3 regions of the Halalkalibacter sp. HAAS-P014 genome follow, and region 2 is predicted to be linked to each of the others. Evidence: riboswitches for the same ligand, from Rfam matches in the RefSeq annotation. Region 2 holds a riboswitch; each other region holds the start of a gene.

Region 1 (12,885 bases), on a different contig from region 2:
TCTTTTCTGCGTATGTAGCATTGGTAAAATATGAACATAAAACAATGATTGATAGACTATGACAATTATCGATATAATAGAACAATGTATGCAACGTATAGAAGGGGAGTGAGTGAGTACATGAAAACAAGTTCTGAGGTCATTACTTGGGTTGAAGGGTTATTGCCGTTTGGCATCAAGCCCGGTTTAGAGAGAATGAAATGGATACTAGAACGTCTTGGGAATCCAGAACAGAAAATAAAGGCTGTCCATATCGCTGGGACAAACGGAAAAGGTTCGACGATTAGTTTTATGAGGCATGTCTTAGAAGAGTCTGGTTATAATGTGGGAACCTTTACGTCTCCTAGCATCGAGTTCTTTGAAGAGCGAATTTCGATCAATGGTATCCCGATTGATGAACAGTCGCTTGTTTTATGTGGGAATCGCATTCGCCCGTTAGTAGAAGAACTAGCAACTACAGACCTTGGAAGTCCGACAGAATTTGAAGTGCTGACAACCATTGCGTTTGAGTATTTTGCTACGATTGCAAAGCCAGATGTTGTACTGTTAGAAGTTGGTTTAGGTGGACGTTTAGACTCAACCAATGTAATTCATCCGATTCTTTCAGTCATTACCTCTATCGGATTTGATCATATGCATATACTTGGCAAAACAGTTGAGGAGATTACCACGGAAAAGGCTGGAATCATTAAGAAACACATTCCAGTTGTATCTGGAGTTTCTCAGCAAAGTGCGAAAGAGGTTGTACAGAAAACCTCAACAAAGCAGCTAGCAGAATTGTTTCAATTAGGTACGGATTTTAGCGAGCGAATTGTGACTAATAATGAACAGAAACAAGTTTTTACTTACCTTCAAAAAGATGACGAAACATTTGATGTCACCATTCAAATGCAAGGACCACATCAAAGGAAAAATGGAGCTGTGGCAATTAAGGCTTTACAAGTTTTAACAAATAAATATTTATATAGGGTAACAGAACAAGATATCCAACGTGGGCTTGAAAAGGCCACGTGGCTAGGACGCTTTGAACAAATAAGTGACCATCCTCCTATCATTATTGACGGAGCTCATAACGAAGAAGGAATAGAAGCGCTAGCAAATACGTTAAAACAACATTATCCAGACAAAACGTTTCGCTTTATAGTGGCAGCGACTAAGGAAAAGGAAGTCGCCAATTTATTGAAGCCGTTAACTAGATTCGATGCTGAGTTTACGTTTACAACCTTTGACTTTGAACGTGCAGCAAAAGCCCATGACTTATATAGGGAAGCGCCTGTCGCTAAAAAGAAGATAGAAGAAAATTGGGAACAAGCGTTAGCAACAGAAATAGATGCACTGAATGAAAATGACTTATTAATTGTATGTGGGTCACTTTACTTTATAGCAAAGGTCAGAAAATACTTGTTAAGTAAAGATGAAACAGCACTAATGATCAACAGATAATGTGTTTAGGAAGCAATGACTGTGGGTAAACATAACTTAGTAGTAGAACCTCGTAGTGAAACTATTTACTTCTGAAGAGCCGGACTGCTGCTGTATCAATAGTCCTTTTGATTAATTTGGAAAATTGTCGATATTTCTGGAAAGCTTCAAAATCTAGGAAATTAGTATTGACTTTAATTCCGAAAAAAAATACACTAAATGTAACAAATGAACACACTTGGAAGCGATGAAATACGACTTGTATCTGGGCACCTAAAAGTCGTATTGAGCCACTGGTGCAACCGGCCTTTTGTCTACTTTAGTAAGTTGAAATGCAAAAGGCTTTTTTGTTTGCTCAATTCCTTTCATTTGGCTGATTTTGTTAAAAATGAGTCTGGTTTTATGGGTCTTTATTACTATCTTAGATGATTTTGAAAAATGAAAAAGGGGATAGAGAAATGAGAAAATTGATTAAAGAACGCCTGAAAAATCAAAAAGGGTTAACGCTGATTGAGTTATTGGTTGTAGTTGTGATTTTGGGGATTATTGCTGCGATTGTAATTCCGATGGTTATGGGAAATACGGATGAGGCGAATGCGAACACAAATTTACAAAATGCTAGTATTATTGTTGATGCGGCTAATCGATATCAAGTTTTAAACGGTACTGTTCCTGAGGCTTCTCATCTTTTATTAGAAGAAACTAATGAAGGCCTTCATGTAGGTGGTCCGTTTATTAGTGCTATTCCAGAAGCGGTCGGTGCAGGTTGTGAAAGTCCTTTTGCTATAGATGATGATAATGGTGTAATTAAAGCAGTTTTCCCGAATGACGATTGCCCAGGCTATGATGCTGATTTACATTTGAGTGAGGATTAAAGTTTACTAATTAAAGCTGTCGCTATATTTCAGCGACAGCTTTTCTTAAATAATACCAAAAAAGGAGGAAAGACATGCTCATTGACATATACGTTATCCTAATAGCCCTCATACTCGGCAGCTTCTTCAACGTCGTCGCCATTCGTTTACTACAAAAAGAGTCAGTCGCATTCCCTCCTTCTCATTGTCCTCACTGCAAGCACAAGCTGTCTATTCTTGATCTTGTACCTGTCTTTAGTTATCTCTTCTTAAAGGGCAAATGTCGTTATTGCCAAGTGAAGATTTCTCCTCTATATCCGTTTGGGGAATTGTTAACGGCTTCATCTATGTTTGTTGTTTATAAGTTTGTTGGATTAGAGTGGGAATTGATTCCGGCGCTTTTACTCACGGTTTTACTAGTATTAGCAGTGTTAACAGATATTCGTGAGCAGTTGATTTTGGATAAAGTTACGTTTCCGATGCTTGGTCTTTTGCTAATTAGCCGTTTCTTTATTGGCACGGAGTCGTTTTGGTTTTATTTAGCAGGTGGGGTTGTTGGTTTTGTATTGTTACTAGTTATTGCGATTGCCAGCCGTGGTGGCATGGGTGGTGGCGATATAAAGCTTTATGCAGCCATTGGTGTCGCGCTAGGTCCTTGGTTAACGTTGATGAGCCTGATGCTTGCTGCATTTGCAGGTGCTCTTGTCGGTGGGGTATTGATGCTTTTAGGGGTGGTTAAACATAAGCAACCGATTGCGTTTGGACCGTTTATTTTAATTGGTACGATTGTAGCTTATTTGTTTGGGTTTGAGATTTGGTATTGGTACACAAGTTTTTTATAGGAGGTTAGTGGAATGAGAGATGAGAAAGGTGTAACGTTAGTTGAATTGCTAGTTGCGATTGTTATCGCTGGAATCATCCTCGTTCCCCTATTAACGATCATGACTGGTACGTTTACGCGCACAGTCAGTCAAGAGCAAGAGACGGTTAATGCCTATATCGCTCAGAGTGTGATGGAAAAGGTAAGAATGAACAGTTCCGAACATCAGTTAATCGAAGGAAGCTATTGTTGGAACGGTGTCGAATGTGAACCCTTACCTGATTTTTATATCGATGGGGATTTAGAAATCAATCACGACTATACCATTTATGTGGAAGTTAAGAGTTATTCAGATAGAGATCATTTTTATGAAGTTTTAGTAACGGTCAGCAATGATTCCTTGGTGTCACATGGTCCTACTAGTGGTGTCGTTGAAAAAAAGAATGAGATCGAGCTAGTAACGGTGGTGAAAAAAAATGAATAGCAATAATGAGCGAGGGATAACACTAGTGGAATTGCTCGTTATCATTGTCATCATGGGGGCTATTAGCACTCCGATTTTTATGATGGTTTCACTGTCGTTGAATACTGAACGAGATGTTTCCACACGAAATGAGATACAACGAGAAGCCCGTTTTATTATGGAATATATAACGGAAAAAATGCGTGATAAAGATGTAGGATGGATCCAAAAGAACGAAACTACTCAAATTTGGTTCTTGTGCAAAGGTGAACAAAATCAGGAAGGCGATGAAGAGTGCTCCGATGTTTTCTTAACCTATGAAGAAGCTAATAAAACAATGAGGCTCGGTGTTGGAGGAAATGTTCTTTCTACAGATATTGAGAATTTTGACTTTCCTGGTTTCGGGGAAAGTGGCCAAGTTGTATTGAGAATTGATAAGGCTGATGAAAGCCTTGAATTAAGAAGTGATATCTATACTAATCGTTTTAATGAAGAGGATGAATAACATGAAAAAGCACATTCAATCTGAACAAGGGGCTGCCCTTATATTAGTTCTCTTTGTTATTGTTTTTCTTTCCATAGTTGGACTGTCGATGTTAACACAAACGACGTACAGCCAAAAGTCGATAGTTCAAAATAAAGTGATTGAAGGTCAATTTTATATGTTGGAAGGTGGACTTGACTTATTTCTAGATTATATTTATCAGGATGTCGGGGAAGAAGAGCTTTTTTCCTTTTTTGAGCATTATTTGTCAGAAGAGAAAGTCTTTACTGATGATGTATATGTCATTGATGGAAACACAATCATGTTTACAATCTCATCTGAAGTAATATCTGATGAAGAGTTGCAGAGCGAACCAAATGAAGAGGTACATGAACAGCTAATGGAAGCGACAATTACTGCGAGTGTGCAAAACGATCCCCAAATAGAACGCGAACTCTTGATGCATATTAACAAAGAGATTATCAATAGATACTTTGGGCAAGGGGTTTCTATTAATTATATTGGTGGGAATGTTGATGCAGAGACGAAACAAGTAAAGTTGTCTGCTGAAGAAATTATTCAGATCACGAACGATCAATATAATAGCGTTGTTGATAAATATAGCAAATTGATACACGAGAAATATGGGTATCATTACAATTTTTCTGGACAGCAACCTCATACAGGTTTTCAGCAAATACCTAATAGTTGTCAAGATACACCTAACCCATTTACGATAGGCGAATTAGTAATTAAAACGTGCAAAAATTTATCAGCGCCATTTAATGTTCCCGAAAATGAAATTTATATAGTAGATGAGGTCGAGATAACGGGGAATAGTCACGTTACTGTGGACGGTTTGTTACTTGCTGATTACTTACGAATTAACGGGACTCCAACTCTTACTGTTAATACAGGAATCATTGCTAGAGATTTTGTCATGGGAGGAAAAGGGAATCCAGAAAGTCCACCAGCCGGGCAAAATCTAAGTGTAGAAGGTGCTGCAAATGGTATACCGTGTGATTTACTTAATGGTACACTAATTGATTGTGGCAAAGTGGATAATTTAGAGCATGTTACAGTTGAGTATGGCGAAAATTATGAGTACGAGGTCGTATCATATAGAACATTAAGATAAAGAGAATGAGGTGTAAGTAATGTTCTTCAACAATAAGTATTCAGGCATGGACTTTCGTGACAAGAAGGTAACCTTTGCTACGATTAAAATGGATAGACAGCTGCCTGTACTAGTGGGGGTTTTTGAGACTCCGGTTTCGAAAGGGATAATGGATGATGGAGCAGTTGTAGAAGTTGAAGCGTTATCTGAAGCGATCGAGACGTTTTTAGAAAATAAAAAACAAAGTTCAAAACGAGTTCATCTTGCCATTCCTACTCAAAATACGTTAATTCGAAAGATAAATACATTGCCAGATCTAGAAGAGAAGGATTTAGCGAAACTCATTAAGTTTCAAATTGGAGAAACAATTCACCTTCCATTTGATGAACCGATTTATGACTTTGTGAAAATCGGATCGCTTAATATTAACCGTCCTAATGCTTACTTAGAAAATGAAGACTTTACAGTTGAGGATTTAGCAAGAAATAATAACCAGGACGAGCCCCGGAGTGAGATCCTCTTCTTTGCAACATCAAGACAAATTTCTGAAGAGCTAATGGAAGCTTGTGAAGATGCCGGCTTTAAACCCCAAACGGCCGAGATTCGTGGTCTGGCTCTACAGCGATTGATATTGAATCTTCATCCTCGTTGGTTAAGAGGAGTGGAGATGATCATTGATGTAGAAGAAGAGATTCTAGATATCCATATTTTTAAAAACGATATGATTATTTTCTCGAGAACGATGGTAATTGATAGTGAGGAATCTGTAGATATACCGGTAGAGCTTGAAGAGGAAGTGCTTTCCTTTAATATAGTTGATTTAGAAGAGGACCGCGAAATAGCTGCTACGAAAGAGCAGACAAAGAATGAAGCAGAAGATCACTATGTCAACGCTGTAATTGATGAAATTCAAAAAGCTCAAAATTTTTATCGTTACTCATTAGGGGAAAGAGATAGTGAATTTGATCGAGTGATTGTAACCGGTGATCTTGCAAGCAAAATGTGTCCTCTCTTTAAGGAGAGATTAACGATGGTTACTGAAGTGACAAGGGTTGATTATACTCCGATACTCGAATATGACATTTCAAACGATTTGTTAGATAGCTGTAGTGTGGCGATTGGGTTAGCGATGCGCGCTAACGAGAAGCCAAAGAAAAAGAAATAATCTGTAGTGGGAGATTGGAGAGATCGTCTTGAACATAAGCATTGACTTACTCCCAGAACGATCAAGAGCAAGAGAAGATAGGTTTCCGGTAATCCCAGTTATGGGATTAGCCTCGATTGTGATCGGAGCGATCGTTTTAGGAGTCACATATGTTGATACACGAAGTAACATTAATACGTTACAGGGACAAATTGCAACGCAAACAGAACAGCTCGATATAATCGAGGCTGAATTTATTGCAATGACTTCAGGTGTTACAGAATATAACTATGTTGACTATTATCAAGAATTGGATGGCTTTTTAACTAGTATATACAGAGGGGCCATTACATTAAAGGAAATAATATATCTTTATTTACCAGAAGGTGCTAGCGTTGAAACATATGCGTTTAATAATGAAGGAGCATTAGCAATAAGGCTGACGACGACTTCTAAGGGAGATGCCGCTATTTATTTGAATCACTTGCTAAATGAAGAAATTGTAACAGATGCACAAGTGGAGACTGTTTCGGAAAGAGAGAGCGATGGAACCCTTGCCTATACATCTCAGTTTACGTTAATGCTTAATACGTTAGTTGGTGAAAGAGAATGAGGGAATGGCTTGTTCGAAATCAAAACCTACTATTATATATTGTGATTATTGCTTTTTTAGGGTTAGCATTTTTCTACTTTTTTCAACTCAAACCATTACAAGCGTCACAAAAGAATCAAGAAGGTGAACTGGATAGAATTCATGCATCTATTTGGAACTATGAAGAAGCGATTTCAAGTTTGAAGCCTCAAGTGTTGTCAAATGAAGACGAAAGGTTATTACTAGACAGCATTCCAATCCGGCCAAATGTCGAACAGTTACTTGCTGATTTAGAGAGTACAGAACTTGAAAATGGAGTCTTTATTAGGAGTATTTCTACTGAGATCATTCAGAATGAAGCAGAGGAGCGTCAATGGGGCTCGGTATTTTCTGAAGACGTTTTAGAGGTTTTGGGTGAGCGACTTGAGGAGGTTGAAGAGCTACAAGTTTCCTCAGTTGAACTAATTGTTAACGTAGAAGGCACAGAAGAAGAAGTTGATGCATTCATTGGAGATATCGAAAATCTTCCTCGGATTATTCATATTCAAGATTATAACTATACAATTAGTGAGAATGATGTAGGGACAGAACGCTTAACAGCTACGGTTAACATGAGAGCCTATTATAGCGAGGAGTTCCTTACATTTGTTGAAGAACGAGATGAATTTGAGTTAGATTATGAATTTGATGTAAATCGCTTAAATCGTTATATTGAAATAGCTGAGGGAGTAAGCGAAGAACCAACTGATGGAGAGCGTGTAGACACGAATGAAGGTGAGCCTTTCAATGATGAAGAGGAACTTGAGGCAGAAGAAAGCCGGGAAGAAAGAAACGAGTCAAGGGAAGAGACTGTAGAGGACATGCCTTCCGGAGACGATATAGGTCACGATCACAGAGAGAATATCTCCATAAACCCTGTTTATCCGAATGAAAGCTATAATGTAGAATTAGGCGTCACTCCATTAGAATTATACTATATGCCGGCCTCATACGATAAAGCCGTTAAAGATGACGATACGTTTGTTTACCTTGTTCAAACAGGAGCTTATAATACGGATTATTATTTCCATAGACAATTAAACAGACTTATTGGACAAGGGGTATTCCCTCGAACAGTAGTACGTGATCATGATCCAAGTTTAACGAGTTTAGTTATTAATACGGGGTTTGGGCATTCACGCGCGTCAGCTGAAAAAATAGGCAATTATTTATATAGTATCCATTCAGATTACTATTCTTGGGTAGATAAAGTGCCTGTTCGACTTCCAGAGAGTGAGAAACAGACTTTGTGGCCGGTTGCCATTGATGCAATTAATATAATGAGTGATATCGCATCCAGAGGGATAACGGACAAAAATTTTGCCCTTACAAGTAGTCAGTATATGAAGGTCAATGAGGTCTTTGAGACATATGAAGAAATAGCGAAGCAAGCGATAGAAGACTCAAAAGATGAAGCGAGAATTGTGCAACTGCAAGATACGATCACATTTTTAGCATTAGCAAAAGATTCAATCGAACACTATCATGATCAGCCGGATTCTGCAGTCTTATGGCAAACACAAGGGGCCATGCTTGAATTCATTTATTCATTGAATGGCTTTGTGCGATTCGACTCGAAGTAGCTTCATTGTTATCTTTCTTAGTAAAAAAGGAGTTGGACGTATGGCTTCGCAAAAACGTAAACGATTAGGCGACTTACTTGTTGATTCAGGAGTCATAACCAATGATCAATTAATGGAAGCGCTCGAAGAACAAAAAAAGACGGGAGACAAGCTTGGTGACCAACTCGTATCAATGAATTTGGTTACGGAGCAAACAATTATTGAAACCTTGGAGTACCAGTTAGGGATTCCACATATAAACCTATATAAAGTAAAACTCGATCAAAAAATTATTGGGATTATTAGTGAAGAATATGCCCGCGAATACCAACTAATACCAGTTGAGCGAAATGGAAGTCGGTTAACGGTTGCAATGGCAGACCCACTTGATTATTTTGCTTTAGATGATCTGAGACTTAGCACGGGCTTTCAAATTCAGCCAGCTATCGCAAAAAAAGAAGAATTACGCTTGGCCATAAATCGTTACTACGGAGTGCAAAAATCACTCGATCAAATGATCGTTGATATGGCGCCCCAAAAAGAAGATGATGAGGCCACTCTTGAAATGCAGCAATCGGATGATTCGCCAGTTGCAAAGATGGTGAACCAGCTTATCTCTCAAGCTGTTCATGAAGGAGCAAGTGATATTCACATCGATGCACAAGAAACAGAAACGATTATTCGCTTTCGGGTAGACGGAGTACTACGCCATGAGCGAACGGTGCCGAAAAATATGCACAATGTTCTAGTTTCAAGGGTGAAAATTTTAGCAGATTTAAATATTGCAGAAAGACGACTACCCCAAGATGGTCGCTTTAAAATGGATTTAGATCTTCATAAAATTGACTTGCGTATCTCCATTTTACCAACAATTTTTGGTGAAAAAATTGTTATGCGACTTCTTGATACGGCAAATGTTCTACTTGGGATTAATCGTCTTGGCTTCTCGGTAGATAATGAAGAGAAGTTTCTTAAAATGCTTAAAAATGCATATGGGATCATTCTTGTTACAGGACCAACCGGTTCGGGAAAATCGACAACGTTGTATTCTGCTTTGACGAACTTAAACTCACCTGAAGTAAATATTATTACGGTTGAGGATCCGGTCGAGTACCAATTAAAAGGAATTAACCAGGTTCATGTTAATAGCAACGTAGGAATGACATTTGCTACGGGCCTGAGATCAATTTTGCGACAAGACCCTGACATCATAATGGTCGGAGAAGTGCGGGATACAGAAACAGCTGAAATTGCACTGCGCTCTGCATTAACAGGGCATTTGGTTTTAAGTACATTGCATACCAATGATGCTGTAAGCGCAATCGGGCGTTTGATGGATATGGGAGTTGAACCGTTTCTAGTTGCATCGGCCTTATCGGGTGTAATTGCACAACGTCTCGTGCGTAAGGTATGTCCAAGTTGTGTTCAGTCGTATGATCCATCAGCAGAACAGTTGCAACTCTTTCAATCACACGAGATTCCTGTAAAGCAGCTTGTTAAAGGTAAAGGGTGTGCAAATTGCAATAGTACAGGTTATAAAGGACGACTTGCGATTCACGAGGCGATTGTAATCAATGAACAGTTACGTGAATTAATTATAAAGAAATCATCTGATTCAGCGTATCGCCAATACGTAAAAGAGCAAGGCTTTAATAGCATGTTAGAAGATGGTTTGACAAAGGCAGCTTTAGGACTTACGACAATCGATGAGGTGTATAGAGTTACAGTGGAATAGAAGGTGGCTTTTAATGGATATTGATAAATTATTAAATTTTGCTTTTCAAAATAAGGCATCGGATTTGCATATAACAGTAGGAGCAACACCGAATTTGCGAATCAACGGAAAGTTAAAGAAAGTTGAATCACAAATTTTAACACCTGAACAAACGTTAATGATGGCTAAACAAATTATTCCAGAAGATAAGTATAAGCAATTTGAACAAAATGGTGAACTTGACTTCTCATATGCCATTCAAGGTGTTTGTCGTTTTAGGGTTAATGTGTTTAGGCAAAGAGGTTCTGTCGGGATCGTTTGCAGGGTTGTGAGTGGGAAAGTTCCTACTATTTCAGAACTGGGTCTTCCAACGATCCTAGAAGACTTCGCGAAGTATACACAAGGAATTTTACTTGTTACGGGCCCGACAGGTTCGGGGAAATCTACCACTCTAGCTTCTATAATTGATTACATTAATGAGAATATGAGCAAACACATTTTGACATTGGAAGATCCAATTGAGTTTTTGCATAAACACAAAAAGAGTATCGTCAATCAACGAGAAATAGGCCTTGATAGTAAAGGGTTTTCGATAGGGTTGCGTGCTGCTTTGCGTCAAGATCCTGATGTAATTCTTGTTGGTGAAATGCGAGATTTGGACACTGTTCGAACGGCTATAACAGCAGCTGAAACAGGTCATTTGGTTCTCGGGACACTCCATACTCAAACAGCTTCGCAAACGGTGCATCGAATCATTGATGTGTTTCCAGCTGAACAGCATCAGCAAGTGAGAATGCAATTAGCTAGTTCTCTTCTTGGGGTTGTCTCCCAACGACTCTTGCCAACAGCAAATGGTAAAGGGAGGATCGCAGCATTAGAAATTCTCGTTCAAAATGCAGCGATTGCTAACTTAATACGCAGTGATAAAATTCATCAGATTCTAACGGTATTAGAAACGAGTCGAAGCAGTGGAATGAGAACGATTAATATGGCCGTGAGTGAGCTTGTGCAAAAAGGTCTTGTTACACGTGAGACTGCTGATGAATTTGTACCAAACTGGAATAAACATGAATAACAATGGAGAGGAGGTAAGCGAATGGTTTTTCTCTACAAGGCGATCGACTCCAGAACAGGGAAAGAAATAAAAGGGAAGCTCTCAGCGAATTCTGTAGATTTAGCTGCAACCGAGTTGAAACGAAAAGGTCTCTACATCGCTGAGTTAAAGGAACAAAAGGAGTCTATTTGGAACAAAGATCTTACTATCATTATAGGTAAGCCGGTAAAGAATGCAGATTTTGTTATTTTTTGCAGGCAGTTGGCGACCCTGTTAAATGCGGGCACAACAATCGTAGAATCTGTGAAGATCTTATCAGAGCAAGTAACCTCTAAACCTTTTAGACAAGCACTTGATGAGGTTTATTACGATGTGAGATCAGGTACTTCTTTCTCCGAAGCTTGCACGAAACACGAGAAGATCTTTGATAAGGTGTTTATCAATATGGTTCGTGCTGGGGAGACGAGTGGAGACTTAGAAAAGGTGTTAGATCGTTTAGCAACTTTCTATGAAAAAGAAAGACGTGTTCGCGAAAAAGTGAAATCAGCTATGATGTATCCTATTGCTGTATCTCTCATCTCCGTTGTCGTAGTTGTCATTTTGCTAACTGTGGTATTACCCAGTTTATTAAATAATTTATTATCAATGGGTGGGGAGATTCCGGTGCCAACGTTAATAGTAATGGCGGCATCTGATTTTCTTATTCATCAGTGGTATATTGCTTTGCTCGTGGTACTTGGTTTGATTCTCGGATTTGTGGCGCTACAACGAGATCCGAAGGGGAGATATATGCTTGATTACGTCAAATTAAGGCTTCCTGTTTTTGGTCTATTGGCCCAAAAAACTATTATTGCTCGTGTAACGCGAACGATGGCTTCTATGTTTTCAAGTTCTGTTCCGGTTTTACAAACGTTAACGATGAGCTCAGAAATTGCTAATAATGAAGTGGTAAAAAAAGTAATGACTGAATCAAAAGAGTCATTACGTGCTGGGGAGAGCTTATCGGAGCCATTTAGCAAAAGCTGGGTATTTCCAAAACTAGTAAGCCATATGATTAAGGTAGGAGAAGAGTCTGGACAACTTGATTCAATGCTTGAGAAAGTAGCAGACTTCTATGAAGAAGAAGTTGAACAAATGGCTTCAAGGATGAGTTCAATAATAGAGCCTTTAATGATCGTTGTGTTAGGGCTCGTTGTTGGTACAATCGTACTTGCGACGATGCTCCCTATGTTTTCTGTTTATCAGAATTTTGGAGGATAAAGTTGAAAGTGAAATCTCTATTGGCCACTGAAAAAGGTACAGGTCTTTTACCTTTTTCAGTGGCCTTTCTAACTCTACTCGAGTACCCTAGCCTTTAGATCAATTGTTTCTTCTTAGATAAGGCTATTAGTTAATACGATAATTATTTCAGTTGCTTGTTCTATCTAGTACTCATGTTTAATAGAATAGAAATATAAAGAAATGATTGTGGAAGGGAGTGGTTTAGATGGAACAGGAGAAATATAAAATATCGGTCCGATTAAATGGGAAAGAGCAGACCCTGAACGAGCAAAGCAATGAAGATCGCTCTAGCAAACAATCTGCCAACCAGGTTATCTCAAATGAAATTGTTGCGGCCCG
Region 2 (12,885 bases):
GTCTTGAAAAGAAGCAGCTAGTGCATGAGTTAACGATACGATTGCCCCTTTTGAAGCAGCATATGCTTCAGAAGAAGGTTCAGACATTGTTGCACGAGTTGAGGCAATATTTACGATGGCCCCCTCTTTGTACTTGCGCATCACTTTGGCAACTTCCCTTGAAAAAAGAAAAACACTTCTTACATTTGTATTTTGAACATCATCCCATTCTTCAATAGTTACATCATATGGAGAAGCAAAGATAGAAACTCCTGCGTTGTTTATCAGCACATCGATTTTCCCAAATCGTTTTTCCGTGTCGGATACTAATTTTCTGATCTGTTCCTCTTTCCTAACGTCACAACCTACTGCATAAGCTTCTCCACCATTTTTTCTTATGTATGAGCTTGTCTCTCTCACCTTTTCCTCATTTAAATCAGAAACCATAACAATATCATTATTTTTCGCATATAGTTTTGCAATTGCAGCACCTATCCCACTTCCAGCACCGGTTACAATAACAATTCGATTGGCCATGTTAATCCCTCACCATACATGAAATTTCAAATATTCTTTCCTACTCTTAGTTTAACCTCCTACCGGAACACTTCTTTTAGAATAATGTAATATTTTATTCATAATTGCAAATAACAATAGAGGTTTACACTATACAACTTATATATAATCTCTGATGTTCTTTTATCGAAACTAGAAATTACGTTAATTTCTAGAATTCCTCTAGGGAAGGAGAATAAAACGATGAATTTCTATAAACATAAACTTATCATCAATGAAAAGAATCCAAATGAATATGCTTTCTTAGTCTATCTTGACGAATCGTATGCAGAATTTGCAAATGAACTGGGGACGAAAGAACGCACAAGAAGTGATTTGTTAACAACAGCAAGCCAATTCATAAAAGTAACATACCCTAATGTAAAGGTTACAGTCGTGAAAGTAATTGTTGGAGGTATGTTAGTTACTTCCATACCACTTGGATTTAATACTTCATCTGCTTCAGCTTCATCAGGCACACAACAAACAGCAGAAACGGCTTCTATTTTTTATCAAGTAGGTACTGGAGACTCCCTCTGGACAATTGCAAGATCATTTAACATTACCGTGGATAACCTCAAAAGGGCGAATCGCTTATCATCCGACACTTTACGCCTAAATCAACGACTTGTTATTCCTAAAACGTTTCATACTGTACGATCCGGTGAATCTCTTTCTGTGATTGCAAGGGACCTACAGTCACCCGTCTCAGGAATACGCGAAGCTAACAACCTAACAAATGATCAGATTCGAATCGGACAAGTCCTTGTTATTCCAAAAGTACTTAATGGGCAATCAACAACCACACAACCTACTGAGCAACATCAAAGAACAAATAATTCAAGCACCTATACGGTTGTAGCAGGGGATAGCCTTTCTGTCATTGCACAGCGTCACGGTACAACAGTCGAAGCTCTTCGGACGGTGAACAATTTAACAAATGATGCTATTCGCGTTGGACAAACCTTAACAATATCAGGCAGTGGAAATCACAGCTCTCCTTCTATTCAAATTATTGATTCGGTCTATACAGTTGTAGCAGGAGACAACCTCTCTGTTATTGCACAGCGATACGGGACAACAGTTACGGATCTTCGCTCAGCTAACAACTTAAAAACCGATACTCTTCAGGTCGGACAACGTCTAGTCATTCCTAACGGCAATACTAAATTAATAAAGTCTGAGCCCACAGCTATTTCAACCTATACTGTCGTATCAGGAGATAGTCTTTCTGTCATTGCGCAGCGACACGGTACAACAACCGAAGCGATCCGAAACGCTAACAATCTGACAAGCGATGTCATTCGTGTAGGACAGACATTAACAATTCCGGGAAATAAAATAGGAACATCGGAGACCTCCTCACCTACTGAACAAACTAACAATTCAACTTATACTGTTTTATCTGGTGACAATCTTTCTGTCATCGCCAATCGGTTGGGAACAACGGTTACGGCACTCCGTTCTGCTAATAACTTACCTACGGATACTTTACAAGTCGGGCAACGTTTGGTCATTCCAAATGGTAATTCAAATACTGCTACTCAAAATACAAGCACAACCTATACTGTCGTAGCAGGCGATAGCCTTTCTGTCATTGCACAGCGTTACAGTACAACAACTGAAGCAATCCGAAATGCTAACAATCTAACAAGCGATGTCATTCGTGTTGGGCAGACACTGACAATTCCACCTGCAACCACAGCCCCAAACCAAACGACTTCTTCACCACAACAAGAACGAACGACTTTCACCTATAGAGTCAGTTCAGGTGATAATTTATCTTTGATTGCAAATCGGTTTGGTGTGACAGTTGAAGCTATTCGTACTGCTAATAACTTAAGGTCAGATACATTGCAAGTAAATCAAACTTTAACAATACCAAATGGCTTGAATGCACCAAGAGCTGGAACTGCACCGAGCAACCAAGTTACCGTTACGTACATCCAACATACCATCCGCTCCGGAGATAACATGTGGAATTTAAGTACGAGGTACGGTGTTCCGTATTTAGAGCTGCTTAGACATAACAATATGACAGAACGAAGTACTCTTCAAATTGGACAAGTTATCAATGTTCCTCAATACCAAGTTCCTGTAAAGCCCGTAGTTTCAGCAAGGCATGGAGAAGTATTAGACTGGTGGACAGAAGCTAGGTATGTCTTTTCTACCGGTAAAGTTGCAACCATTACAGACTTTCAAACAGGAAGAACGTTTCAAGTGCAACATACTATGGGGGGAAATCATGCCGATAGTGAACCACTAACAGCCAGAGACGCACAGATAATGAGAGAAATTTGGGGTGGGAGCTACTCTTGGAATCCTAGAGCGATCATTGTTGAAGTAGATGGAAGAAGACTAGCTGCTGCTATGCATTCCATGCCACACGGGGATCAGGTGATTCGTGATAACAATTATAACGGCCATTTTTGCATTCACTTTCTTAATAGCCAAAGACATAGTGACGGACTTGTCCAAGACTCAATGCAAAAGCAAATTGAGGTTGCTGCTGGAAGATCAATTAAATAATGATTATCCCAAAAAATAAAACAACCGACGAATAGACGAGATCTCTATTTGTCGGTTTCTTTACATGAATTGTAATATTAAATTAACAACGACAGGGCCAAGTAGAACGATAAATAAGGTTGGAAAGATAAACAAAACCATAGGTATTAGCATTTTTACTGGAGCTTTCATAGCCTGTTCTTTCGCAGTAAACCGCTGCTTTTCTCGAATCCGTTGCGTTTGCGTTCTTAATACCTTGCTCATTCCAATTCCCATTTGATCTGCTTGAATAATGGAACTCATAACACTTTTAAAAAATTCCGAAGGGACACGCTCTCTCAGCTCTATAAAAGCTTGCTTTCTCGACTTTCCGAGCTTCATATCTTCAAGTGTCGATAAAAACTCTTTTGATAACGGTGTATCCATTTGACTGCAAACCTTTTTTAGCGCGGCATCTAGTCCCATCCCAGCTTCAATCGACACATTAAGCATGTCAAAGAAGTCGGGCATGGCTTTATCGATTTGTTTCGTTCTTTGCCTACTCTTTGTAACAAGATAGTAATTAGAGTAACTGTATACAAACACCGAGACGATCAATGAGAGCAAGAAAACTTTTCCATTTTCGGCTGATCCAGGAATAAATAATAGTAGGAATAGAAAAAATAACACGATCGGCAGAAAGCGCTGAACCAATATAAAGTCTCCGGCAGACATGTTAAATGGGTAACCAGCCGCCTGCAATTTCTTTTCAACTTGTGCCATTTTCTGTTTAGGCATTTTTCCTTCAACAAAACGGCGTAACTTTATCAATGGTGGTTGAATCATCCTTATATAGAACGTATTATTTTTTGGATCTACTCCTTCTTCTATTGACACAGATTCAGATTTACCTTGTAAAAAAGGAGAAACCCTACGATACATAGTCATCTTGTTTTTGTACATTTTTTTGAATATAAGTAAACCTATACAAGTAAAAAACAAAAATGAGAAAATCCATAAAAGTAGCAATACCATCATTACACCTCAATTGTGACAACCTTTTGAATAAATAACCACCCTAAGATAGCTGATACTGTCCCCCCTGCTAGTAACGCCATGCCTAATGGATGAGCAAACATTGGACTGAAATAACCAGGGTTCATTAAACTTAATAATAGACCTAAAACAAGTGGCAACAATGTAATTACCAGCGCTGACATTCTTCCTTGAGATGTGAGTGCTTTTAGTTCATCTTTCATGCGCACTCGCTCTGAAATCGTTTCTTGAATCGTTTCAAGGATCGTAGCCAGGTTCCCACCTGTTGATCGCTGAATTAACACAGCTGTTACGACAATCTCCAGATCTTTATTAGGAAGGCGTTGCATGAGGTTTTCAAAGGCCAACTCCATCGTAACACCTAGATTAATTTCTTTAATGGTACGTTGAAATTCAATTCCAATCGGGTCTGGCATTTCTTTTGAAACAAGCTGCATTGCTTGCATAAAACTGAAGCCAGATTTCATCGCATTGGCCATTGTTTCTAAGGCTTGAGGCAATTGTGCTGCACAGGCTGCTATTCTAGAAGCTTTCTTCTTTTTCAAATATAACGATGGCAGCTTCCATGCTATTATTCCAACGAAAAAAGACAGCAGAAAATGCGTTCCAAGAAAAAGTGGGAAAGAAAAGGCAACACCAAAACTAACAACCCTAATTGCAATAAACTCCTCTGCCTTAAAAGCTAATCCCGCGCTTTCCAATTCAGTTTCAAGTTGCCTTCGTTTTAAATCAGTTGTTTTTATACTTTTGGAGAAACGTTGAATAGCATCTTTCAGAGTTGGTTTTTTCGGTCCTTTTTCTGTCTTTATATCCTTCATTTCTTTTGTTTTGATGGGAATAAATTGTGTGATTCTCTTTTTCATCTTTTGTTGTTTATTCAAGAAGTACGTTCCAATCAAAACGAAACTTAGTGTAGAAACAATAAAAATAATGATTGTAATCATAACGCTTCTCCATTAAACCATTCTGCAGGTAACTCATAACCATAGCGCTCTAATTTCTCAGAACAATATGGGCGAATACCGGTAGAAGCATGCTCTCCTATTACTTTTCCGTCTGGGGTCGTTCCGGTTTGGTTGAATGAGAATAAATCTTGTAAAACAATTGTCTCACCTTCCATTCCGATAACTTCAGTAATTTTCACGATTTTCCGACTCCCATCTTTCAATCTAGACTGTTGGATGATTAGATCAACAGCACCTGCAATCTGTTCTCTAATTGCCCGGATCGGCAAGTCCATGCCTGCCATCAGTACCATCGTTTCTAAACGCGAGAGCATTTCTCTTGGGGAGTTGGAGTGTCCTGTTGCTAAAGAACCATCATGACCTGTATTCATTGCTTGGAGCATATCTAATGCTTCCCCACTGCGAACCTCCCCGATTACCACTCGATCAGGCCTCATTCGTAATGAGTTTTTTACTAAATCACGTATCGTTACAACACCTTTTCCTTCAATGTTCGGTGGACGTGTTTCTAGTGATACAACATGATCTTGCAACAGTTGGAGCTCGGCTGCATCTTCAATCGTCACAATTCGTTCATCCTGTGGAATAAAGGAAGACAGGACATTAAGCAAACTCGTTTTTCCACTTCCCGTTCCACCACTAATAAAGATATTTAGCCTTGCTTTTACACAAGAGTCAAGAAATTGAGCCATTTCATCTGTCAACGAACCAAACCCGACCAAATCACTAATTTGTAAGCGATTCTGAGGGAATTTTCGGATTGTGATGGAAGGACCTACTAATGATAAAGGTGGAATAATCGCATTTACCCTTGAACCATCTGGCAAGCGTGCATCAACCATCGGACTGCTTTCATCGATTCTTCTGCCCAGTGGCGAAACAATTTTCTCAATCACTTGCAAAACATGATCATTATCACGGAAATAGTAATCACTTACAACTAACTTCCCTTTTTTCTCAACATAAATTTGGTAGGCTCCATTGACCATGATTTCCGATACATCAGGATCATTTAATAAAGCTGTAATAGGTCCATATCCAATTAATTCGTGAGTTACGGTATCAATTAATTGTTTCTTTCCTTCAAAAGAAAGACGATCACTTTTGTCATTTAAAAATTTCATTGCTTCTAGTTCAATCAACTCTTTTTGTTCATCATCCGATAGGTCAGGCTTCTTTTTTAATTCAGAGATCAAATGACTTTGTAATGCAATTTTTAAGTCTGATTCTTTCGGCCTTACTGCTTCTTTTTTTTGATGAGAGGTTTGTTCTTTTTTTTCATTCACTGAAGAAGTGAGAGATTTTTCATTTAGGCGCTTTAATAATGACATTTACAATCCCCCTATCCTTTCTTTTTGAACAGACCTTTTTTCCTTTTTTTACTTTTCAATCCTTCTTCTTCACTTGGAAAGTCATTCAGCAACTGCTCGGCTATTTTCATAACAGCTTTCGCAACAGGAGTTCTAGGTGCTTTTGTTACGAAAGATTCACCATTATTAATTGAAGAAATGACTGTGCGATAATCACTTGGCATTCTTCCGTTTATCTTTTGCCCTAATACTTCTTCAATCAATTCTTTCGTCATGCCTTCCATTTCTGTATCACGATTTAAAATAATCTTAATCTTCTCTTTTAGTCCTAATAATTCTAACGTTTCAATTGCAAGTTTCCCGTTTTTTAATGCTGGTAAATCTAGTGAAGCAATTAATAATATGATATCGGAACTCTCTAGTGCTACTAAGCTCGTTTCAACAAAGGCCGGTGGTGTGTCAATGATCACAATATCGTATTCTTTTCTCATTGCATCAATGAGATAAGCAATATGCTCTCCTGTTATTAATTCAGCAAATTCCGGAAGATCAGGGGCCGCTATAATATCAATACCTGTCTTATGTTTTAACACAAAGTTTCTAAATGATTTGTCACCATTCTCATAAGATTGTTTGACCCAATCGTATATCGACTGGCTTGGGAGTTGGTCAAATAAAAGCGCAACATCACCAAACTGTAAATCTAGATCAATAACTGCCACTGTTAGATTGTGTTTGCTTAAGGCAACAGCTGCATTCACACTAATCGTGGTTTTTCCGACCCCACCCTTCGTACTGCAAACAGTGATGACTTTCGCTTCTTTTTGATTCTCTAGCATACTTGGATCGTTTGCTATTTTTAAACGAATAACACGTTCAGCTTTGTTGATCGATTCGATGATTTCCATTTCATCACTTTCAATATCAAGAACATCGACAGCACCAACAAACATAGCTTTTTTATAATCAATGTCTTCCTTATTTACTAGTAATAGAACAGCAGTTAATGGATAGAGCCTGGATAAATCTTGGCATAATTCATAAGGATTGTCATTCGAATTTGGACCAATGATTACAACTGTCCCTTTTGAATGCGCTAGATCTGTTTTCAATTCAGATAAATGATCGTAGATTTTATTGCTTTTCTTCAATTCATCTAACATCATTTTCACAGCAGTAGCGTACATCTGTTTTTCTGAATGGATATAATAGTTTAATCTCATTTTGACATCTTCCCTTTTTGTAATTGCTCTAAGGTAATATTGACAGGTTTTGTCCCTTCTTCCTCTTCGTCACCTCTTAGCAGGAGAGTAAAAACACCAGTCTCATTAGCAAGGGCAAGAGCTGCTCCTTCTGTTGGAGTCACTTCAAGTGTAACCATTTCATAGGAAGCAGCGGTTTCACTATACTCGTCAACCAACGTCTTCCCTACAGCTAATACCTTTGTATTATCAACAATAATTTGTGAAGATGTTTCTTCCCCAACAGGAACTGGCAATACGGCAATTACATCTACAAATGATCCCGGACTAACAAAACCAGAAACACTTTGAACTTCCGTTACTGCAATGGAAATCGCTCTTTTGCCTTCTTCAATTTGAATGTTGTGTTGAGGATCCAGCAGTTCTTCGTCTGCAGCCTCTTCATCAAGGTTCGCTGTTGCAGTCGCAATTTGATTTGCATTATCATTATTCGCTGTTATAAGAAGAAAGAAAAAAGACATCATCACCCCAAAAATTATTGCAAAAATCCAGATCTTTTTTGTATTCATAAGTAATCACCTTTTTTACTTAATAAGTTTAAAACCATATGCTCCATAGCTTGATTGGTTTGCTGAGGATTCACCGGAACGAGTCGTTTGAATAAATCGCCCTGTTACTTCAGCCCCCTGATTGGTTGAAGAAACACTCTCAATAAAAAAGGTTGCAAAGCCGACAATTAACACTTCTTTAATCTGATTTTGATCTGTGCTAACTGGCTGAAAAATCGGTACAAGAACCACTCTAGAACAATTAGGGGGATAATTTAAATAGGTTGCATTCGGACAAGCTGAAATACGAGGTGTAATCGCATCCCTTGTTGGTCCAGCCAAGTTTCCCGTTTGTGTACCTAACACCGATCCAACTTTCAGCTCAAATTCATAACCATTCCTTAAATCCGTTTCGTAGTTCTTAGCACCAGTACCTGTTAAAGCAATTGCACCAAAGTTCCCACTTGCTGAATCACTGACTTTTAACGTTTGCACTGAACCAAACGACAAGTCCATCGAGGGTTGAATCCCTAGTGGAATCGCTCCTTTTCCCGACTGAAGAGCTTGAAGTTGAACGGCAGCCCTTGCTTGAATTAGTGGCTCTTTAATCCCGAGCGCTTTCGCAAAAAAAAGCGTTCCTCTTATTTGGCCCTGCACTTCTATCAATGTATTATTTGCGTTAATAACAATTTCAAATTGACTAGGGGTTCCATTATTCAACAATATGGTTTGGTTAACAATTTCTTTGGCCTTATTCGGATTGGCAGGCAACTCTTGGGCCGCTGCTAATACAGCAGCATCCGCTATTTTTTGAAGCCTATTTTTTTCAAGGTAGAGTGATCCCATATCAATCACTAAAGCGATGCAGCCGATAAAGACGGTCATGCCTAAAGCGACTAAGACCATGACCGCTCCCTCCTCTTGCTTCATAAATGCTTTCATGATTACTCCACCCTCATCACTGTTTTCGACCTCACCATTAGAGGATCAGGCAATATATTTTTAAATAACGGGATCGAAAAGGCCACAGGATATGATAATTCAACTGTGACATACGTACCTCTGTTTCGATTCGTTGTAATAGGCGATATATTAATTTTCTCTGAATACAATGACGGTGACGCTTCTTTTATCCGAAGTACCACCTCTTGGTTTGTCCCTCCAACACTTGCCACTCTTGCCCCTTCTCGGCTAGCATGCTCAAGTGTTAGATGCGCATGAAAAATACGACCAAAATCAATAATCCCAAACAGGAAAAACAGAAGAACAGTTAAAGAAATTGCTAATTCTACGGTTGCTTGTCCCTTCTCTGACCGAATCACAACAGACTCACTCCCGAATAACATACGGTCCCTAGAACAATTGCAACGCCGTAAGGGAACGCATGGTGCATATCCTTTTTACTTAAACCATCTAATGTTTTTAATTGTGCTGAAAAGAAAATTCGTTTAAGTGAATTCAATAATTCTCTCTGCTTAAGTAAAATAATAAAAGCAATGATGCCACCGATTATGGCAATGTATAAAAATGAGCCAAAAACAAACGCTGTTCCTTGTAACGCCCCAATAGCCATTAAAAGCTTCACATCACCAGCTGCAATACCACCTAATGCATAAGGAATTACCAGTAACCCAAAGCCTGTTAAAAGACCCAGAAAGCTAAATAAAAAGCCTTCCCAACCAAACAATACGGTATTTGAAATTAAACCTACTACTATAGCAGGAAAAGTTACGATGTTTAGTATTTTTCGTTTTTTTAAATCTGTAATTAATGAAATTAGTAATACTATAAAAAGTATGATAAACGTCACGTGACTCACCTCGTAAAAAAAGCCTACTTTTTTACGGAACATCGCTCCTAAAGTAGGCTTTTTAAATTACTAAAGCTTATTTATATATGAAGGTTTTACGACCCAAAAACTTTTGCTCTAACATCGTCAATTTTGTCAATTAAAGATCCACCAAATGCCGTAAACGCTGCAACTGCACCGATAGCAATTACTCCTAAAATCAACCCGTACTCAGTCATACCTTGTCCATCTTCTTCTTTAAAAAACTTGATAACTTTGTTTAACATAATGTAAACCCACCTTTTTTTGAATGTTTTTATAATTTATACTTGCACAAAAAAATACTACCCCCCGAAGAATAGTATGGAAGTTTACTATTTCCGGCAACTGGCTGGCATATCTAATTGATGAAGCCCCTGTAGTTTTGCGTCCCAAGGTTTCCCTTGGTTTGCCCTTATCATTTTGTCACAAACAATTTGTAACCTTGTGTAAAATTACGGCGTTGTTTGTAAATTTATATTAGCATGCGCTTTGTTAAATCAACAATCACAAAATAATTCATCTTTTACGTAATCTTGGAAGAACAATCGATCGTTCACTTATAAAGAAGCAGGTTTTACATAAAATATCCCTGCTGCTCCAAAAAATCGCTATATTTAGAGCTTGATGCTCATTTAAAAGGTTGTGATAACTTGAAACTAATTACAGAAAACGATGTTCAACAGATCCCGATTAGCATTTTAAGATACGACTCTTTTATAAAAAGGCTAAAAGGCTTAATGTTTCGTTTCAAACCAATCGTGAACGAAGGAATCCTTCTTGCCCCATGTAATTCGATCCATATGTTTTTTATGTTTTTTTCAATTGATGTTGTTTTTTTGAATGAAAAAAATCAAATTATTCACCTAAAGAGACATGTAAAACCATGGACGGCAATTTTCCCCGTTAAGCATGCCGTAGCAGCCCTTGAATTACCAGCAGGCACAATTGATACATACTCGATCCAAAAAAACCAGTTTATTGAATTTTAATAAGCTTATGTCAACAACCAACGATTTAACCTCTTTGCTGTTCTCGTGTTATTCTCGCTTTGATATTTTGTGAAAATCTCGCATGAATTCTTCAATTGCTGTGGACGCTAACAGAAAGAGTTCAAGTTGAGGTGACATCCATGAATAAGATATTTATGATTGCAACAGCCATCGGTGTACCACTTTCAATCCTTGGTACCCTCCTTGCTTGGTCTCCAAGTATGATGTTTCTTATTTACAGTGTAACGATACTAGCTTTAGCCTCCTATATTGGCAGGGCAACTGAAAGTCTATCGATCATCTCAGGTCCTAGAATTGGGGGACTACTTAGTGTTACTTTTGGAAATGCAGTTGAATTAACCATTTCAATTTTTGCGTTAAAAGCAGGCTATTTAAATATCGTACTTGCCTCTCTCACTGGTGCAGTAATTAGTAATTTGCTCCTAGTAGCAGGCCTGTCCTTCTTTATAGGCGGTTTAAAATTTAAAAGACAATCGTTTGATATCCACGATGCAAGACATAGCATTGGGTTATTAATGTTTTCCGTTGTCGTTTCTTTTGTTTTCCCATACATATTTGCTACGACGCTAACTGAGCAAGAAGTTTTGCAACTAAGTATTGGGATTGCCATCACCATGCTCGTGCTATACTTTGCTGCACTTTTTTTCAGACTGGTTACTCACCGGGGGGTTTATGTTAAACGAGGTGAAGCTTCTGAAGAAGAAGAAAAAGAAGAACCTGAATGGGGCAAAAGAAAAGCCATTTTGATATTAGCTACTGCTGCCTTAGCGGTAGCCTTTACAAGTGATCAGTTAGTAGACACATTTGAGGCCGTCGCTGTTACCTTTGGTTGGAGTGAAGTATTTATCGGTGTCATTATTGTGGCGATCATTGGGAACTCTGCTGAAAACATTACGGCCATTTATATGGCCTTACGCAATAAAATGAATGTATCGGTTGAAATAGCTGTAGGTTCCACTTTGCAAATTGCGATGTTTGTTACACCCACCCTTGTATTGCTCTCATTGTTTTTCCCGGTGTCTATGGCACTCGTTTTCTCAACTGAATCGTTAATAGCGATGATCTTATCTGTATTTTTAGCAATTACGATGATTAATGATGGAGACTCGAACTGGTTTGAAGGGTTAACCTTACTTGCAGCTTATCTGATTATGGCAATCGGATTTTACTTCATTTAATGAAGAGGCTTTGCCAAAAGGTATAATTTTGACCTTTTGGCAAAGCCTCGAACCTAGTATTCTTCTTACATCCACTAATATAGCTATTCTTTTATTTTCACATTATACTTATGCAACCAGTAATCCATTTGGATGAAATGAGCTAACAATTGTGGCCCAGCCATTAATTGGCCAAAATACGGTTGGCCCGTTGGCAATCCACCTGAATCAGCGATTTCTTGAAGTGCTTCTTTATTTATAAACTCAAAAATCGGTGCGTCCTTTTGCGCTAATACATCTTTCATTCCTTTTTGTACAGCTGCTGTATACTTAGGATGATGCGTCTTTGGATACGGACTCTTTTTTCGATAAAGTATATCATGTGGCAGTAACCCTTCTAACGCCTTCCTTAGAATCCCCTTTTCACGACCAGCAAGCTGCTTCATTTCCCACGGAATGTTCCATACATACTCTACTAAACGGTGATCTGAAAACGGCACACGTACTTCTAAGCTTGCTCCCATACTCATCCGGTCTTTACGGTCAAGAAGATTTGTCATAAACCAAACAATATTCAAGTACGATATTTCACGTCTTCTAGCCTCTTCAGCTGTATCACCCTCAAATCTCGGTGTTTCAGCAATGGTTTCTTTATAACGATTGTAAACATACTGCTTTAAGTCGAGCTTTTTTTTCCATTTATCATTTAGAAGATTTTCGCGCTCATCTATCGAACGCATCCAAGGAAATCCGTCAAAATACATAACTTTCGGCTTATGAAACCA
Region 3 (6,086 bases), on a different contig from region 2:
TTCTTCAAGAAGTTGATGTTGAACATGTAGTTCAACGAAAAACTTTTAATAAAGGAGAATGAGACATGAGAAATGAAAAAGCGGTTGTTGTTTTTAGTGGAGGTCAAGACAGTACGACATGCCTGTTATGGGCTCTTGATCAATTTAAAGAAGTGGCAACAGTTACTTTTGACTATGGACAACGCCATCATGATGAAATTGAGTGTGCACGTGAGATAGCAGAGGAGTTAGGCGTATCTTTTCATGTGCTTGATATGAGCTTAATAAATCAATTATCAGCTAATGCACTTACAAGAAATGATATTGAAGTGAAGGAAGGAGAAGATGGAGAGCTTCCGTCGACATTTGTTCCTGGTCGTAATCACTTATTCTTATCATTTGCAGCCGTTTATGCAAGAGCAATCGGAGCGCGTCATATTATTACTGGCGTATGTGAAACGGATTTCAGTGGATATCCTGATTGTCGTGATAGTTTTGTTAAGTCGTTAAATGTAACACTTAATTTAGCAATGGACGAACAATTTGTTATTCATACCCCACTTATGTGGTTAAATAAAGCTGAAACTTGGAAGTTGGCAGACGAACTAAATGCACTTGATTTTATAAGAGAGAAAACATTAACTTGTTATCATGGTGTACGTGGTGATGGTTGTGGAAAATGCCCAGCATGTGAACTGCGAAAAAATGGGTTAGATATGTACCTCAAAGAAAAGCAGGGAGGTAATAATCTATGATGCAACAATTTTATCCACAAGTTCAACATTCGTATCGCTATGAACTTAATAAGGATATGCATTTAGCAGCTGCTCATCTTATTCCAAACGACGCAGCTGGTCAGTGTAAAAACATGCACGGGCATACGTATTTTATTAATATTACAATTGCTGGTGATACGTTAGATGATTTAGGTTTTTTGATTAACTTTAAACGAATAAAAGAAATTGTTCATAAACGCTATGATCATTCTGTCTTAAATGATCATCCTGAATTTCAAGATTTCTACCCAACAACGGAAAGAGTAGCAGAACAGATTTGGAGTTCGATTCAAGCTGAGTTACAAACTCAGCCAAATAAGCCAAACTGCTTGCAAGTTGTTGTTAGAGAAACACCAACAAGCTATGTGATCTATCGGCCAAAACCGGAGGAGTTAGCATGAAGATTCCGGTAATGGAAGTATTTGGACCGACCATTCAAGGTGAAGGAATGGTAATTGGACAAAAGACTATGTTTGTTCGAACTGGTGGCTGTGATTACTCTTGTTCTTGGTGTGATTCGAGTTTTACATGGGATGGCTCTGTCAAAAGTCAGTTAATGGAGCCTGAAGAAATTATAAAAAAACTAAAGCAACTTGGTGGACAAGCCTTCTCACATGTTACCATTTCAGGTGGAAATCCAGCTCTTCATAAAGGGATCGATGAGCTTGTTGATCTTTGTCATGACCAACAATGGAAAGTAGCAATTGAAACGCAAGGGTCCATTTGGCAAGAGTGGATGAAAAAGATTGATGATGTTACAATTTCACCGAAGCCTCCTAGTTCTAAAATGGAAACAAATCTTGAAGAGCTTGATCATTATATTACTCAGCTAGAAGATCGCAACATGAGCTTGAAAATAGTCGTATTTAATGATGAGGATTTTACGTATGCTGAAATGATTCGAAACAGGTACCCGAATGTCTCTTTCTATTTACAAATTGGAAATGAAGATATCACATCAACTGACGATGAAGCCCTGCTTTCCACACTGTTAAATCGCTATGAATGGTTAATAGAAAAAGCAACAAAATCAATCGTTATGAATGAAGCAAAGGTATTGCCACAGTTACACACCTTTATTTGGGGAAATAAACGTGGTGTTTAAGTAAGGAGATGAAAAAATGAGTGGTCGAAAAGAAGAAGAATTAGAAGGAGTCACGTTACTGGGAAATCAAGGTACGAACTATGATTTTTCTTATAACCCTTCAATTTTGGAAGTATTTGAAAATAAGCATCAAAATCGTGATTATTTCGTTAAGTTTAACTGCCCGGAGTTTACATCGCTATGTCCGATGACGGGTCAGCCTGATTTTGCGACGATATACATTAGCTATATTCCTGATGTGAAAATGGTAGAAAGTAAGTCGTTAAAGCTTTATTTATTTAGTTTCCGTAATCATGGAGATTTTCACGAGGATTGCATGAATATAATTATGAATGATCTTATTGAGCTTATGGAGCCACGCTATATTGAAGTGTGGGGCAAGTTCACACCGCGTGGTGGTATTAGTATTGATCCTTATACGAATTACGGAAAGCCTGGAACGAAGTATGAGAAAATGGCTGAACATCGTATGATGAATCATGATATGTATCCGGAGACAGTTGATAATAGATAGTTGTGAAATAAAGCTAAATGGTGACCAAAATGAGTGACCAGTAAATTTGTAAATAAAAATGAAGTGACTAATGGTAGAAGGTTATACACTACCGAAAATCGCTGATATTCTTGATCTTTATATCTCTACCGCTGTTTATTGGCGACACACACAGAAAGTCTCGCAAACGTGGTTTTTCTAAGGAACAAGTCTGTGTGGTTGTCGCACAAGACCGTAATGGACAAGTTATCTCTCAAATGGCAGGTAAAGGGCGTATCAAATCAACGGATACTGATAGGGTATTAGGGGAGTTTTTAGACACCTCTGATTTGTTATGCAGTGATACAGCGACTAACTAAACAATCCCCCCAAATGCTTTACTACTTATTTTTAATTTAATCAAAAATTCCCATTAAGGCAACAAACTTACGAAAATAGCGAAATAAAAAGAGCCCTTGCTAGAGAGGGCTCCATCATACATGGTTGATGTTTGTTTGTGACTAAGCAGTATTATTACCTTTGATTTATTTGAATATTCAATAAAAGATAACGTGAGGTGTAACATTAAAACCTCTTATGTAGACCTAGCTTACGTTGTAACTCACTTATTTTTTTATATGCCTCACGATATTCTTTATCAATTTGAGTAACAGCATTTATCATAAAGTTGTTACTATATTCAGTACGTAAAAGAGAGAATACGAATGGTTTTTTCTCTTTTATAATTGCCATCACTTCCTCTATCGGCAAACTTACAGTTTCGGTTTTAGTTTTAAGGAATTCGGTAATGAATTTTTTGTATTCAGGTACAGTTTGTTTTGTGTCGGGATTATCAAGTATTAAAGTATCAAATTTTTGCAAAGCCATTTTAAGTTCCGGCTCTATTAAGTCCATATTAATCGTCACTCCTTATAAAATCTGCCAATTGAAAATAAGCCTCTTAAGGAGATAATTTCATCGGCAACTGGCTGACATAGGTTTCCCGTTAGTCCCTTTAGTTTTGCGTCCTTATCTTTCAATAAGTTTGCCATTTCGACATTATGAATAATGAACAAAAAGAAGTATTTTATATATTAAACGCTTATGTAAGTAACCTTATCTGATATTTCTATTAAAAATATTCATGTGAGATTATCAAACATACTTGGTTGGTTCCTGCCTCCTTTTATTTATGCTAATTGACGAAATGCCAAATCCTCCAGCATTTCACACGGTCCAAGCCTACAGAAGTTATCCGAAAGTGAAAATGGTCTTCGTAACTTTATAGTGACCTATTATAAAGATTATAAAAAACGAATTTATAACCCTCACTTTTTAACCTCAGATGTTTAGTTGAAAAGATTGTCCCACCACCTGTATTACCCTATAGAACTTTATCAAAAACACATTCGTTTGTCGACATAAGAAACAAGGTTTGCCATACGAAGGTGATATTCGGACCTTTAGATATTATAGAGGTTTTTCATTCGGGTTTCAAAATTACGGGACTCGTAAAATTAAAAAGGAATTATGGAACTGTAGAAAGACCATATCTAGACGCTGGAGATCTACCAGAAGCCCCTATGCATATTTCACAAAACGGCTCTCTTCAAAATCGATCACGGGAAGTATGGCAATACGAAGTGAGTAGTTTATCTTACCCAGTATCAGTAACGATGATCCAAGAGAATGAGAGAAATGATTTTGATCTGTATATTTATGATTCTAATGGAAGTTTAGTAGGGTACTCCAATACAACGGATAGACAGGAGATTGTTTCATTTGTCCCCCGCAGATAAGGGAATTACTTTATAGAAGTGTATAGTTTCCGTGGAAGAGGAAATTACTTCTTAGACGTAAGTGGTGGATGAGACTATTTATACTCTTGTACGCGACTAGCCTGCTAAGATATTATATTGTAGCAGCAATTTGTTAGTATGTGGATTTTGTACCGACCTGTCTGTTACTGATCTTTAGAGAGGCCGGCATTCTAGTCAGCTTCTAAATATAAAAACTTCAGTGTATATTCGGGTGTGGGAATATGGTAAGAATGTTGTTGGATTAAGAATTAACATATTGAAATAAGGTCTGTCTCCCGGAGCAGTGAATCATACTGGGGGACAGACCTCTATATTTTGGTTCCTTCTAAGAAAATGGCTGAGCATCATATGCTAATCATGATATGTTCGTGAAACAGTTGATAATAGATAATTTATTTGTGAAGTAACTATGAAATTTATAATTGGAATTCAAGAGGCTGTCATTTGTGACAACCTTTTTTTTCGTCAACGAATAAGGGGGGAGACAGACGCTTAATTTATTTTTAATCGCTAATCACCCTCACCCATTTTACTTTTTAAAAATAAGATATAGAAACGTAATTATATCTGTTAAAGAGGAGTCGACGTTATGGGAGTTTGGGTGCATGAAGTAAGAAAAGTTCGCTTGTTAACTTTTATTGGGGCTGGTCAACAATGAATATATTAGTAACTGGTGCAGCTGGTTTTATAGGTTCTCATCTTTGCGAGAAATTATTGGAGGACTCAAAGACGAACGTAATAGGGGTTGACTTTTTTATCGGACCAACTTCAGAAACTATTACGAGACAAAACCTTGAAAAGCTATTAAAGCATCCACGCTTTTCTTTTTATGAGGAAGATTTATTGAAAATAAAATGGGACCATTTTCTGCAGAACATTGATTATGTGTATCATTTAGCTGGTATGCCAGGGGTTCGTTCAAGTTGGGGGACAGATTTCAATCACTATGTTACAAATAATATAACTGTAACACAAAGGTTACTTGAAGCATGCAAACATGTCCCACTTAAGAAAGTGATCTATTCATCGACATCGTCTGTCTATGGAGAGAAAACAGGGAAAGTTTCAGAAAAGGCGATAACTGAGCCACTATCTCCGTATGGGATTACAAAATTAACGGGTGAATATTTATGTCATGTATACCGTAAAAGCTTTGGGGTCCCAACTGTCATACTAAGATATTTCACTGTCTATGGTCCAAGACAGAGAAGTGATATGGCCTTTCACAGGTTTATTCAAAATATATTAGAGGATAAACCGATTATAATATACGGTGATGGTAGACAAACTCGTGATTTTACCTATATTGACGACTGTGCATCTGCAACAGCCTCTGTTATACATGCAGAAAGAGTGATTGGAGAGACGATAAATATAGGTGGGAAAGAACGAGCATCGGTTTTGGATATTATTAAATTGATAGAAAATGAAACAGAAAAAAAAGCAAATCTTCATTTTGCAAAAGCGGCAACTGGTGAACCGAAACATACATGGGCAGATATTACAAAAGCAGAACGATTATTAGGGTATAAGCCAACTTTTGATCTAAAAGCAGGTTTAAAGAAAGAGATTAATTATATTAAGAAAATTTATCTCGATAAGTAAGTTAATTGTTTTTCATTGAACGTAAACGAGGATGACTTTATCAAAGTCATCCTCGTTTTTACTGGTAGAAGGCAAAAGTAAAATAATAAAATATAAATTCACCCTCAGTTACCTAGTAGAGTGGGATAAGGCAAACTGTAGGGTGAAGCTATTATCACTGGCTCTTCCTTCGTTTTTTATTATCATCCTTTTTAGTCGCCAGCTTTTGGAAAAGTTTTGCTGTTGTAATATCATTGACTGACTCAATGAAATGTTTTTGCTTTTCAGGTTTAAGGAATTGATCTTTTAATTTCTCCTCAATTTCTTTTATAACATCGCTGATGGCGTCT

The links. Region 2 has a riboswitch for cyclic di-GMP ahead of AC1FXZ_RS13445 (Flp family type IVb pilin). Riboswitches for the same ligand answer to the same signal wherever they lie in the genome.
Region 1: it holds a riboswitch for cyclic di-GMP, as region 2 does, so the genes downstream of both, AC1FXZ_RS18515 (type II secretion system protein) here and AC1FXZ_RS13445 (Flp family type IVb pilin) in region 2, are expected to answer to the same signal.
Region 3: it holds a riboswitch for cyclic di-GMP, as region 2 does, so the genes downstream of both, AC1FXZ_RS00735 (hypothetical protein) here and AC1FXZ_RS13445 (Flp family type IVb pilin) in region 2, are expected to answer to the same signal.

What each region holds. Positions count from the first base shown of each region.
Region 1 is NZ_JBWQTV010000024.1:139-13,023, forward strand. Features, by position in the region: gene AC1FXZ_RS18510 (bifunctional folylpolyglutamate synthase/dihydrofolate synthase) at 121-1,443, shown strand; cyclic di-GMP riboswitch class II at 1,654-1,739, shown strand; gene AC1FXZ_RS18515 (type II secretion system protein) at 1,881-2,297, shown strand; gene AC1FXZ_RS18520 (prepilin peptidase) at 2,372-3,118, shown strand; gene AC1FXZ_RS18525 (type IV pilus modification PilV family protein) at 3,131-3,580, shown strand; gene AC1FXZ_RS18530 (PilW family protein) at 3,573-4,064, shown strand; gene AC1FXZ_RS18535 (hypothetical protein) at 4,066-5,181, shown strand; gene pilM (type IV pilus biogenesis protein PilM) at 5,201-6,325, shown strand; gene AC1FXZ_RS18545 (hypothetical protein) at 6,354-6,917, shown strand; gene AC1FXZ_RS18550 (hypothetical protein) at 6,914-8,518, shown strand; gene AC1FXZ_RS18555 (GspE/PulE family protein) at 8,559-10,232, shown strand; gene AC1FXZ_RS18560 (type IV pilus twitching motility protein PilT) at 10,246-11,286, shown strand; gene AC1FXZ_RS18565 (type II secretion system F family protein) at 11,308-12,525, shown strand; gene AC1FXZ_RS18570 (hypothetical protein) at 12,752-12,885, shown strand, end outside.
Region 2 is NZ_JBWQTV010000016.1:125,604-138,488, forward strand. Features, by position in the region: gene AC1FXZ_RS13395 (SDR family NAD(P)-dependent oxidoreductase) at 1-522, opposite strand, end outside; gene AC1FXZ_RS13400 (LysM peptidoglycan-binding domain-containing protein) at 739-3,063, shown strand; gene AC1FXZ_RS13405 (type II secretion system F family protein) at 3,124-3,918, opposite strand; gene AC1FXZ_RS13410 (type II secretion system F family protein) at 4,059-5,021, opposite strand; gene AC1FXZ_RS13415 (TadA family conjugal transfer-associated ATPase) at 5,018-6,373, opposite strand; gene AC1FXZ_RS13420 (CpaE/TadZ family protein) at 6,385-7,575, opposite strand; gene cpaB (Flp pilus assembly protein CpaB) at 7,572-8,123, opposite strand; gene AC1FXZ_RS13430 (pilus assembly protein TadG-related protein) at 8,139-9,044, opposite strand; gene AC1FXZ_RS13435 (TadE/TadG family type IV pilus assembly protein) at 9,047-9,424, opposite strand; gene AC1FXZ_RS13440 (A24 family peptidase) at 9,421-9,912, opposite strand; gene AC1FXZ_RS13445 (Flp family type IVb pilin) at 10,008-10,178, opposite strand; cyclic di-GMP riboswitch class I at 10,271-10,354, opposite strand; gene AC1FXZ_RS13450 (DUF192 domain-containing protein) at 10,584-10,922, shown strand; gene cax (calcium/proton exchanger) at 11,063-12,121, shown strand; gene asnB (asparagine synthase (glutamine-hydrolyzing)) at 12,205-12,885, opposite strand, start outside.
Region 3 is NZ_JBWQTV010000001.1:120,008-126,093, forward strand. Features, by position in the region: gene queC (7-cyano-7-deazaguanine synthase QueC) at 66-734, shown strand; gene queD (6-carboxytetrahydropterin synthase QueD) at 731-1,156, shown strand; gene queE (7-carboxy-7-deazaguanine synthase QueE) at 1,153-1,860, shown strand; gene queF (preQ(1) synthase) at 1,877-2,374, shown strand; partial or broken gene AC1FXZ_RS00730 (IS1595 family transposase) at 2,442-2,709, shown strand; gene AC1FXZ_RS00735 (hypothetical protein) at 2,918-3,247, opposite strand; cyclic di-GMP riboswitch class I at 3,310-3,392, opposite strand; gene AC1FXZ_RS00740 (hypothetical protein) at 3,781-4,131, shown strand; gene AC1FXZ_RS00745 (NAD-dependent epimerase/dehydratase family protein) at 4,807-5,757, shown strand; partial or broken gene AC1FXZ_RS00750 (hypothetical protein) at 5,912-6,086, opposite strand, start outside.